3 regions of the Marinococcus sp. LNSP9103-4 genome follow, and region 3 is predicted to be linked to each of the others. Evidence: riboswitches for the same ligand, from Rfam matches in the RefSeq annotation. Region 3 holds a riboswitch; each other region holds the start of a gene.
The links. A riboswitch is a leader RNA that binds a small molecule or an ion and turns the genes downstream of it on or off. The one in region 3 is predicted to bind S-adenosylmethionine.

Region 1: it holds a riboswitch for S-adenosylmethionine, as region 3 does, so the genes downstream of both, ACTRXG_RS13865 (methionine ABC transporter ATP-binding protein) here and ACTRXG_RS11200 (methionine biosynthesis PLP-dependent protein) in region 3, are expected to answer to the same signal.
Region 2: it holds a riboswitch for S-adenosylmethionine, as region 3 does, so the genes downstream of both, metK (methionine adenosyltransferase) here and ACTRXG_RS11200 (methionine biosynthesis PLP-dependent protein) in region 3, are expected to answer to the same signal.

What each region holds. Positions count from the first base shown of each region.
Region 1 is NZ_JBQLIA010000024.1:436-3,709, reverse strand. It holds gene ACTRXG_RS13875 (MetQ/NlpA family ABC transporter substrate-binding protein) at 1-182, opposite strand, end outside; gene ACTRXG_RS13870 (methionine ABC transporter permease) at 209-862, opposite strand; gene ACTRXG_RS13865 (methionine ABC transporter ATP-binding protein) at 870-1,889, opposite strand; SAM riboswitch class I at 2,047-2,152, opposite strand; gene gcvH (glycine cleavage system protein GcvH) at 2,309-2,692, opposite strand; gene ACTRXG_RS13855 (arsenate reductase family protein) at 2,723-3,082, opposite strand.
Region 2 is NZ_JBQLIA010000017.1:11,249-14,522, reverse strand. It holds gene pckA (phosphoenolpyruvate carboxykinase (ATP)) at 1-858, opposite strand, end outside; gene ACTRXG_RS11625 (thiol-disulfide oxidoreductase DCC family protein) at 1,038-1,433, shown strand; SAM riboswitch class I at 1,481-1,588, shown strand; gene metK (methionine adenosyltransferase) at 1,739-2,953, shown strand; gene putP (sodium/proline symporter PutP) at 3,004-3,274, opposite strand, start outside.
Region 3 is NZ_JBQLIA010000016.1:2,958-6,231, forward strand. It holds gene ACTRXG_RS11195 (bifunctional homocysteine S-methyltransferase/methylenetetrahydrofolate reductase) at 1-397, opposite strand, end outside; gene ACTRXG_RS11200 (methionine biosynthesis PLP-dependent protein) at 430-1,533, opposite strand; SAM riboswitch class I at 1,626-1,732, opposite strand; gene ACTRXG_RS11205 (hypothetical protein) at 1,791-1,955, opposite strand; gene prsW (glutamic-type intramembrane protease PrsW) at 1,979-2,626, opposite strand; gene ACTRXG_RS11215 (asparaginase) at 2,730-3,274, shown strand, end outside.

The sequences.
Region 1 (3,274 bases), on a different contig from region 3:
ACATTTTCTTCCGACAGCTGGTCTTCGGCAAACTCCAAAATTTCTGCGTGCGGGACGCTTGTAGCACCTACCGTAAGTGTCTGTGTTTCTTCTTCGGAACCGCCGCCTGACTCTGAATCTGAGCCGCAGGCTGCCAGTACTGCCGTAGAAAGTAGTGAAACGCCAAGTAGTGTTTTTTTCATGAAAAATTCCCCCATTAATATAATAATTATCGTTTATCTATCTGTCTCGTCCAAATATCGCCGAACCACTGCAGAATGAAGACAATAACAAGAATCAGCACTGTAGCAACAAATACCACTTCATTATTGCTGCGCTGAAACCCTTCCTGATAGGCAAGGTTCCCGAGGCCTCCGCCGCCTACAACACCGGCCATGGCAGTATAGCTGACCAGCGTAATACCAGTTACGGTGATGCCGGAGATTAAGGACGGCAGCGCTTCCGGCAGAAGCACTTTTTGAATGATCTGCCACTGGCTCGCTCCCATTGCCTGAGAGGCTTCAATAACGCCCTTGTCCACTTCTCTAAGTCCAATTTCCACCAGGCGTGCGTAAAACGGAGCTGCGCCGATAATCAGTGCCGGCAGTGCTGCACTCGGGCCCAGCATCGTACCAAGCAGGAAGGTTGTAAACGGAATAAGCAGAATGATCAGGATAATAAATGGAATAGAGCGGAAAATATTAACGATCGCTGCTGTCACTGTGTGCACCGGCTTGTTTTCCCACATGTTCCCTTTATCTGTTAAATACAGCAGAACTCCGAGTATTGTCCCAAGTAAAAATGTGGCTGCTACCGCAATCAGACTCATATAGATGGTTTCCCACGTAGCAACCCACATGTTTTCCCAATTAATTTCTTCCATCCATGTGTTAAGCACGCTCCATCACCTCTGCTTCTATTTCTTCCTCGCGGAGGTAGTTCAGCGCTTTGTCTATTTCTTCACTACTGCCTTTGATGCGGATAAACAGGGAACCGTAGCTGCCGCGCTGCGTCTGGGAAATTTTCCCCTGAATAATATTTACGTCCACATCAAACTGGCGAATGACTTTGGAAATGAACGGCTGCTCTGCCTTGTTTTCCAAAAATTTCAGCTGCACAACTGTGCCGGTTTCTTCTTCATTGAATACGATTTCCGACGCGTCTTCCTCCGGCTCCGTAATCTGACGAACAAATTCTTTAGTCATATATTCCTTCGGGTTCCGGAATACCTGAAGTACAGGCCCTTCTTCCACGACTTTGCCGTTTTCCATTACTGCCACCCGGTGACAAATTTTACGGATCACGTGCATTTCGTGCGTGATCAGGACAATGGTAAGCCCCAGCTTTTTATTAATGTCTGTGAGCAGAGCAAGAATAGAATCTGTTGTTTTCGGATCCAGCGCCGAGGTCGCTTCATCGCACAGCAGCACCTTCGGATTATTTGCAAGGGCTCTTGCAATTCCGACCCGCTGCTTCTGCCCCCCGCTCAGCTGGGAAGGGTACGAGTCCTCCCGGCCTTCGAGGCCGACAAGGTTCACCAGCTCCTGCACCCGTCTCGCCCGTTCCTGTTTTGACTGTTTTGCAATTTCGAGCGGAAACGCAATGTTTTCTGCTACCGTCCGGGACCACAGCAGATTAAAATGCTGAAACACCATGCCAATTTCCTGGCGGGCGCTGCGCAGAGACTGCCCCTTCAGGGAAGTGATGCTTTCCCCTTCAATGGTTACTTCACCGTTGGTGGCGGTTTCGAGCTTATTTAACAGCCTCACAAGCGTACTTTTGCCTGCGCCGCTGTAGCCGATAATGCCGAAAATTTCTCCTTCATCAATAGAAAGGCTGACGTTATCTACGGCGGTGACGGTTTGTGTTTTTGTCTGAAAGGCTTTGGATAAACCTTTTAATTCGATCATACCGCTCTCTCCTTCATCGCTTTTCTTTATCTTTATTAAAACGATGTAATTAGTATGTTTTAAATCGTCATGATTCCGGCAATGATTCTTTTCCATACCGGACCATAAAGAAAAAACCCTTCTGCACACGAGCAGAAAGGTTTTAAAGAATCCTTTCCACTCATCTTGCAGACGTTTGCCTGCAGGAATTGGCACCATGTCTGCTTATGCAGACTGGTTGCCGGGTTTCACAGGGCCAGCCCCTCCACCTCTCTTGATAAGTGAACGATGATTATCCGTTCATATTTGACGATGCTACTGATAATAGCACCTTTGCCTGTAAGCGTCAACCTTTTAGTTCCTGTCCCTGCAAGGCTCGAAAACAGCTGCTTATAAAAAGGAGCTGCCTCCCAAGAGGCCAGCTCCTATGTAAATCAGTATTAATCGTCACTTACCATGTCCGAATACTGAGCTGGTGACATCAGGTCATCCAATTCACTTTCATTGGAGGGTTCTACCACAATCATCCAGGCTTTTTCATACGGAGATTCGTTGACAAACTCAGGAGAATCATCCAGGTCTTCATTAATTTCTACGACCTTTCCTGTAACCGGGGCGTAAAGCTCTGAGACCGTTTTAACAGATTCTACACTTCCAAATGGCTCTCCGGCCTCGAGTTCATCTCCTACTTCCGGAAGTTCCACGAATACAATATCGCCAAGCTCGGACTGGGCAAAATCTGTCACACCGACGCGAAGACGGCCATCTTCTTTTTTCACCCATTCATGTTCTTCTGAATATAAAAGTTCATCTGGTACACTCATACACAATCATCCTCCTTCAAATGAATACTATTACGCTTTCCACTTTTCCTCAAAAACTGGTTCCTTAAACCCAAGGGTAACACTCTCGCCGTCTGTCACAATAGGCCTTTTTAAAAGCATTCCGTCAGAAGCGAGCCATTCCAGAATCTCTTCTTCAGATGCTTCCGGCAGCCGGGTTTTCAGGTCCATTTCCCGGTACTTCTTCCCACTTGTGTTAAAGAACTGCTTCCACTCAAGTCTTTCCCGGTCCTTCCATGCCTTTAATTCTTTTTTCGAGGGCGGATGTTCCACAATATGATACTCGTCAAAAGAAATATTCTCTGCTTCCAGCCACTTTTTTGCTTTGCGGCATGTACTGCACGGGGGATACCCGTAAAAAGTAAGTGCCAATGCCAGGCCTCCTCCACACGCTTTCTTCCCTCTTATTGTAGCGGAAACCCTCCTCGTTGGAAAGTTTCATTTTGCTTTTCAATGCCGGAAGAAGCCTTTAACGCCTAATTAAATGAAGAGATGAATTTAAAAGCAAAGGAAGCTGTTCATATTTTCACCGATGCTGTTCAGAAGGATAATCCCCATTCGGAA
Region 2 (3,274 bases), on a different contig from region 3:
GTTCCAGATCTGTGGTTCTTTCTGTTTGGACAGGTTCGAGCATTTTGCGTAGCATCCGCCTTCGATATTAAAAATACCGTTTTCGGACCATCCGTGTTCATCGTCGCCGACCAAAAGCCGGGAAGGATCTGCGGAAAGGGTTGTTTTTCCGGTGCCGGAAAGACCGAAAAACAAAGCGCTTGCGCCATCACTGCCGATGTTTGCCGAGCAGTGCATCGGCAGTACGTTTTGTTCAGGAAGCAGGTAGTTCATGACAGAAAAGATTGATTTTTTCATTTCTCCGGCGTATTCTGTGCCGCCGATTAAAATTGTGCGCTGCGCAAAACTGATGACGATAAATGTTTCCGACGAGGTGCCGTCTGTCTCAGGATTTGCTTTGCATTCCGGTGCAGCTATGAGCGTAAAGGGCGGAGCAGAAGGATTTTCTCTTCCGTCTGGTCGGATAAACAGCTGCCGGGCGAACAATTGATGCCAGGCGCAGGAGGTGATGACCCGGACAGGAAGCTGGTAGTCGGGGTCAGCTCCGGCCAGGGCGTCGCTTGCAAATACTTCATTCCGGCTGTTCAAATGAGCCGTCACTTTTTTATAAAGCCGTTCAAACACTTCTTCGGACATTGGTTGGTTTACGTTTCCCCAGTCAATATAAGGAGAACTGCCGGGCTCATCGACAATATATTTATCTTTTGGAGACCGTCCGGTGTATTTGCCTGTTTTCACGGCAAGAGCACCTTCTGCTGTAAGTGAGCCCTCCTGCAGAGCCAGCGAGCGCTTCACAAGCGCAGGGACAGAGAGATTCCATTGGACGTGCGCTTCATTCAATAGATTTGTTTCGGGTTTGGAAGCGAACGGCGGCTTCATAAACAATCACTCCTTTAATGAGGGGGAAGTTGGATTTATTCATCATGAATGATGGATAGAATATAAAATAGTGTAACACATTTGGTTTAATAGTACATACTTATTCGTTAAAAAAGTTCATGAATATTTTTAGGACTAAGAGGGAAAAGATGTAGGAAAGCAATGAAAGGGGAACAACTATGGAACAACAACCGGAATTTATTGTATTCTATGATAGTGATTGTCCGTTATGCACCAGATTCCATACTTATCTCTCGGCGATAGATAAGACGAACAGGGTGAAATGGAAGCCTATATATGATGAGGATTTATTTGAAAAGTACCCGATGCTCAAGGGAGAGCCGCTTGAAGAGCAGATGCACAGTGTAGAGGATAATACGTACGTATACGCTGGTTATTATACGGTGAAAAAATTATGTTATACTATTCCGGCTTTGAAGCCGCTGAAGGCAGTATTTTTACTGCCGGGAGTAGAAACGCTTGGCCGCAAGCTGTATCATACTGTTTCTGTAAATCGGTATCAGTGGTTTCATTTCCTTTGCGATGACAAAACGTGCCAGCGCGGAGGGCACTAGGTTTGACATCAAATAGGGTTTGCGTTAAGATTTTGTACGAACGGATACTCTTATCCTGAGCAGGTGGAGGGACAGTCCCTGAGAAGCCCAGCAACCATCCGGTAACGGAAAGGTGCTAACCTGGAGAGGCAGACAGATGCCTTGAAAGATAAGAGGCGAAAAAGCTGAACTGACAGCCCCTTTTCCCTCAATTTTTGGGACAAGGGGCTTTTCTTGTACACAACGGCCTACTGCCGTTTTCTTTTCGTCTACCCGAAGAATGGGAGAGTACAACCGTAGCAGGCAGTTAAAAAGGAGGCAGCAGCGTGTCTACAATTGGACGACGTTTATTTACGTCGGAATCTGTTACAGAAGGACACCCGGACAAGGTGTGTGATCAGATTTCCGACGCGATTTTGGATGCAATTTTAAAGGATGATCCGAATGCCCGGGTGGCAGCGGAAACAGTAGTAAATACTGGTCTCGTATTAGTGGCAGGAGAAATATCGACATCTACATACGTGGATATTCCTAAAATTGCCAGGGAAACTTTGAAAGACATCGGTTATACACGGGCAAAATATGGCTTCGATTACGAAACGTGCTCGGTTTTGACGTCTATAGATGAGCAGTCGGCCGACATTGCCCAGGGCGTTGATGAGGCGCTTGAAACCCGTGAAGGATCGATGACCGAGGATGAACTGGAATCGATCGGAGCGGGGGACCAGGGCTTGATGTTTGGGTATGCAGATAATGAAACCGATGAACTCATGCCGTTGCCGATCTCGCTTGCGCACAAGCTAGCAAGTCAGTTAACAAAAGTCCGGAAGGACGGCAATCTTTCGTATCTGCGTCCGGATGGAAAAACGCAGGTTACCGTGGAATACGGAGACGACGGGAAGCCGCTCCGGGTGGAAACGATCGTTATTTCTACCCAGCATTCGGATGACGTAACGCTTGCACAGATTGAAGAGGATATGCACAAATACGTTATCGAGCCGGTAGTGCCGGCAGAGCTTCTCGACGCTAAAACCAACTATTTCATAAACCCGACCGGCCGCTTTGTTATTGGCGGACCGCAGGGGGACGCCGGCCTTACCGGAAGAAAAATCATTGTTGATACGTACGGAGGCTATGCTCGTCACGGCGGCGGTGCGTTTTCCGGTAAAGACCCGACAAAGGTCGACCGTTCCGCCTCGTATGCAGCCCGGTATGTAGCCAAAAATATTATTGCAGCAGGTCTTGCAGATAAATGCGAGGTTCAGCTGGCGTATGCGATCGGAGTAGCTCAGCCTGTCTCCATTTCAATCGCTACATTTGGTACGGGAAAAGTATCAGAAGAGGTGCTCGTAAAGCTTGCCAATGAAAACTTTGACCTCCGGCCGGCAGGCATCATCAAAATGCTTGATCTCCGCCGGCCGATTTACAGGCAGACAGCCGCTTACGGGCACTTTGGACGTCATGACGTTGATCTGCCCTGGGAACGCACGGACAAAGCGGCAGCGCTTCAGGAACAGGCATTCACCGAAAAACAGCAATAAATATAATAAATACCCGCTCCTGTCTATATCAGGAAGCGGGTATTTTTTGCTCAGTTTTTCTCCGTATACGTGCCGACAGAATCAAATTCAGTTTGAATTTTGTCTGAAGGCTTCGGCCCAAGCAGGCTGACGGCAATGATGATTAAGACGTTGATCAAGAAGCCTGGCACAATTTCGTAGAGATCAAACAATCCTCCGGAAAGCTGAACCCAGATAATGACGGTGGTGCCGCCGGCGATCATCCCGGCAAGCACACCCCACATGCTCGTCCGGCGCCAGAATAAGGAGAAAAGCATTGCAGGCCCGAATACTGCGCCGAAC
Region 3 (3,274 bases):
CCGCCAAAAAGACATTCACCTGTTCCTGCAGCGCCTGATTTAGAAACTCATCTGAATGTTCGCTCACCTGAACGCCTTTAATCCCTCCGACTGTAGCAAATACATAAGCCGAGCCGCCGGAAGCCTTCCTCGCCAGCCGCACGCCGGCCCGGTTAATATCCTGCACTTTATCTTCAAGCCCGTAGCCTTCAAGCTTCACCCGGTTCGCCGCGTAGGTATTTGTCTGGAGAATATCCGCCCCGGCTTCTGCGTATTCCCGGTGAGCATACTCCACAGCCTCAGGGTCCGTTAAATTCATAGCTTCAAACGAGCCCTTATAGCCTTTCTGGTAAAGATACGTGCCCATTGCCCCGTCGCCGATCAAAATCGAGGAATCGAGTTTTTCGAGTACGTTCATAGCCTTGCCCCTCTCCTGCTTGTGCTTATGAGTTACAGCGCTCTGAGCGCCTGTTCGAGATCTTCAATTAAATCGTCCTTATCCTCTATGCCGATGCTGAAGCGGAGAAGACGGTTATCAACGCCGTTTTGAACCCGTACCGCTTCCGGCATATCTGCGTGTGTCTGTGTTGCCGGATACGTAATAAAGCTTTCAACCCCGCCCAGACTTTCTGCAAACGTGATGATTTTAATGTTTCGTAAAAATGAATCTACCCACTCTTCGTTTTCAAGACGGAAGGAGAGCATTCCGCCCCGGCCCGAGTAAAGCACGTCTGTTACCTTTTCATGACCGCTGAGATACTCTGCGATGGCTTTGCCGTTTTCTGTATGCTGCTTCATGCGGAGTTTTAAGGTTTTCATCCCCCGCATCAGCAGCCAGGAATCAAACGGGCTTAAAATTGTACCCATGCCGTTTTGAAGTGCCCCAATTTTTTCAGAAAGCTCGTCCACATTGGATACAATCAGTCCGGCAATCAAGTCATTGTGTCCGCCTAAATATTTCGAGGCCGAGTGCACCACAATGTCCGCCCCTTCTTCTATCGGGCGCTGAAGCACTGGCGTATAAAACGTATTGTCCACAATAAGCCAGGCACCGTGCTTTTTCGCGAGCAGCGAAAGCTCCTTCAGATCCGCTTCCTGCATCAGCGGGTTCGTCGGCGTCTCAATAAACAGCGCTTTTGTTTTATCTGTTATCAGCTGTTCAAATGCTTCGAGATCCCTCGGGTCACCGTATGTAACCGTGACGCCCCAGTGCCGCCATCCTTCTTCGAACAGACGGTACGTGCCACCGTAAATATCGCTTGTTGCAATCACTTCATCACCGGTTTCAAATATCGCAAACAGCGTCTGGATCGCAGCCATCCCCGAGCTGAGGGCAAACCCGTGTTTACCTCCTTCAAGCGCGGCGATACCGTTTTCAAGCAGGTCCCTCGTCGGGTTGGCCGTCCGGGAATAGTCGTATCCCGTCGATTCTCCTATACCTGTATGTTTATACGCTGTGGAAAAATAAACAGGAGGATTGATCGCTCCGGTCCGCGGGTCGGAATTATTACCCAATTGTGCCAGGATGGTTTCTATCTGCAGTTGCTTTGACATGTCACAGCCCTCATTTCTGTAAAATTAATGCATTAAATGTACGAAAAGGTCTTCTTCCTTAGACAGAAGAAGACCTTGGCATGCAATACTTCTTCTCATCTCGCAAGCACAGCTTGCAGGAGTTAGCACCTGACCGCTTCACCTGCGGCTGGTTGCTGAGACTTCCAAGGGCCGATCCCTCCATCTCTCTTGATAAGAAACGTTATATGATTACTTTCCAAAGTACATGAAACGAATCGATATTGCAAGTAACCTTTTTATTCCGGTGCAATATCAACATGCAGCTGGTTTTCATTGCCGCAGACGCAGCGGCGAAAACCTGTTTCCATTTCCCCGGCCTTGTTCTTTCTGCCGCGTAGAATGTACTTTTCCCCGCATTTTGGACAGCGGATAACAACGCGGTAACGGCGGTCTTCTGACATAGTAGCTTCGTCCTTTCGAGTTGTTATTTCGCATTGGCTTTATTTGCTTTCGACAACGCAAACCACCACAAAAATAGCATGAACGGGATAAGATAATACAGAATATTGCCTAAAGAAGCGCTTAATATATAGTCGTACAGCCCGTGGAAGATAAGCGGAATCGCAAGAGCAAGAAAAAAAGAGAAGAGGCGCCTGCCATGACGGGAGGCGCGTTTCGCTGATACCGCATAATAACCCATAATCACACCCAGGAGCGCATGCACCGTCACTGGCAGCAGCGCTCTGGTAACAGCCGTTTCTATGCCGTTTGCAATTAAGTACAGGATGTTTTCAAGCGAAGCAAAGCCAAGCGACAGGGAAAGCCCGTAAATAACACCGTCGTAAGTATTTTTAATCGGAGCAAATCGAAGCACAAACGTATACAGGAGGAAAAACTTGATGCCTTCCTCTAGCAAGGCCGCCTGGGTATACTGCGCCGCAAAAAGCGGCATGCTTACCCCTTCTGTTTCAAGCGCATGTTCGATCACAAGCACCGGGAATACAATCAGTACCCCTATGACAAACGCACGGATGACCGGCAGCCTCCGCTCCACGTCCGCCCGGCGTTTTAATGTGAAATATATCAGTAAAGCAACAGCCGGCGCCAGGGCCGCCATAATCAGTGCGATCAACTTTCGTTCTCACCCTCTCTTGTTAAACGTATCGTATCATGCTATGTTCAAATTCGTAAAAGAATAATGCCAGCCATAGCCGGGCCGACGAGGAGGAATTGAAATGAAAAAAATACTAGTTATCCACACAGGCGGCACGATCGCCATGACCCAGACAGAAGAAAGCGGCGTGGAGCCGGGGCTTCACAACCCTTTAAGCCACTGGAGCCGCATTGCCAATCAAATTGCTGAGATTGTTACGAGCGATTTCCTGCATCTCCCGTCTCCTCATATTACTCCGGAGCACATGCTCTCTTTACACGAGCATATGCTTGAAAAGCTTTCCGAGGATACATATGACGGTGTCGTCATTACGCATGGCACCGACACCCTGGAAGAAACTGCCTATGCGCTCGATCTTTTTCATGACAAAGACCTGCCGGTGGTAGTGACAGGCGCAATGCGTTCTAGCAACGAAATCAGCGCTGACGGCCCCCAGAATTTCCTGGCAGCGGTCCGTACTGCCGCAAGCGAGAAAGCCCGGAGCATCGGAGTTCTCGTCGTTTTAAACGAAGAAATCCATTCTGCAAAAAACGTGACAAAAACCCATTCGTCCAATATTGCCACATTTCAGAGTCCGCAATACGGTCCGCTCGGCTTTGTGACGAA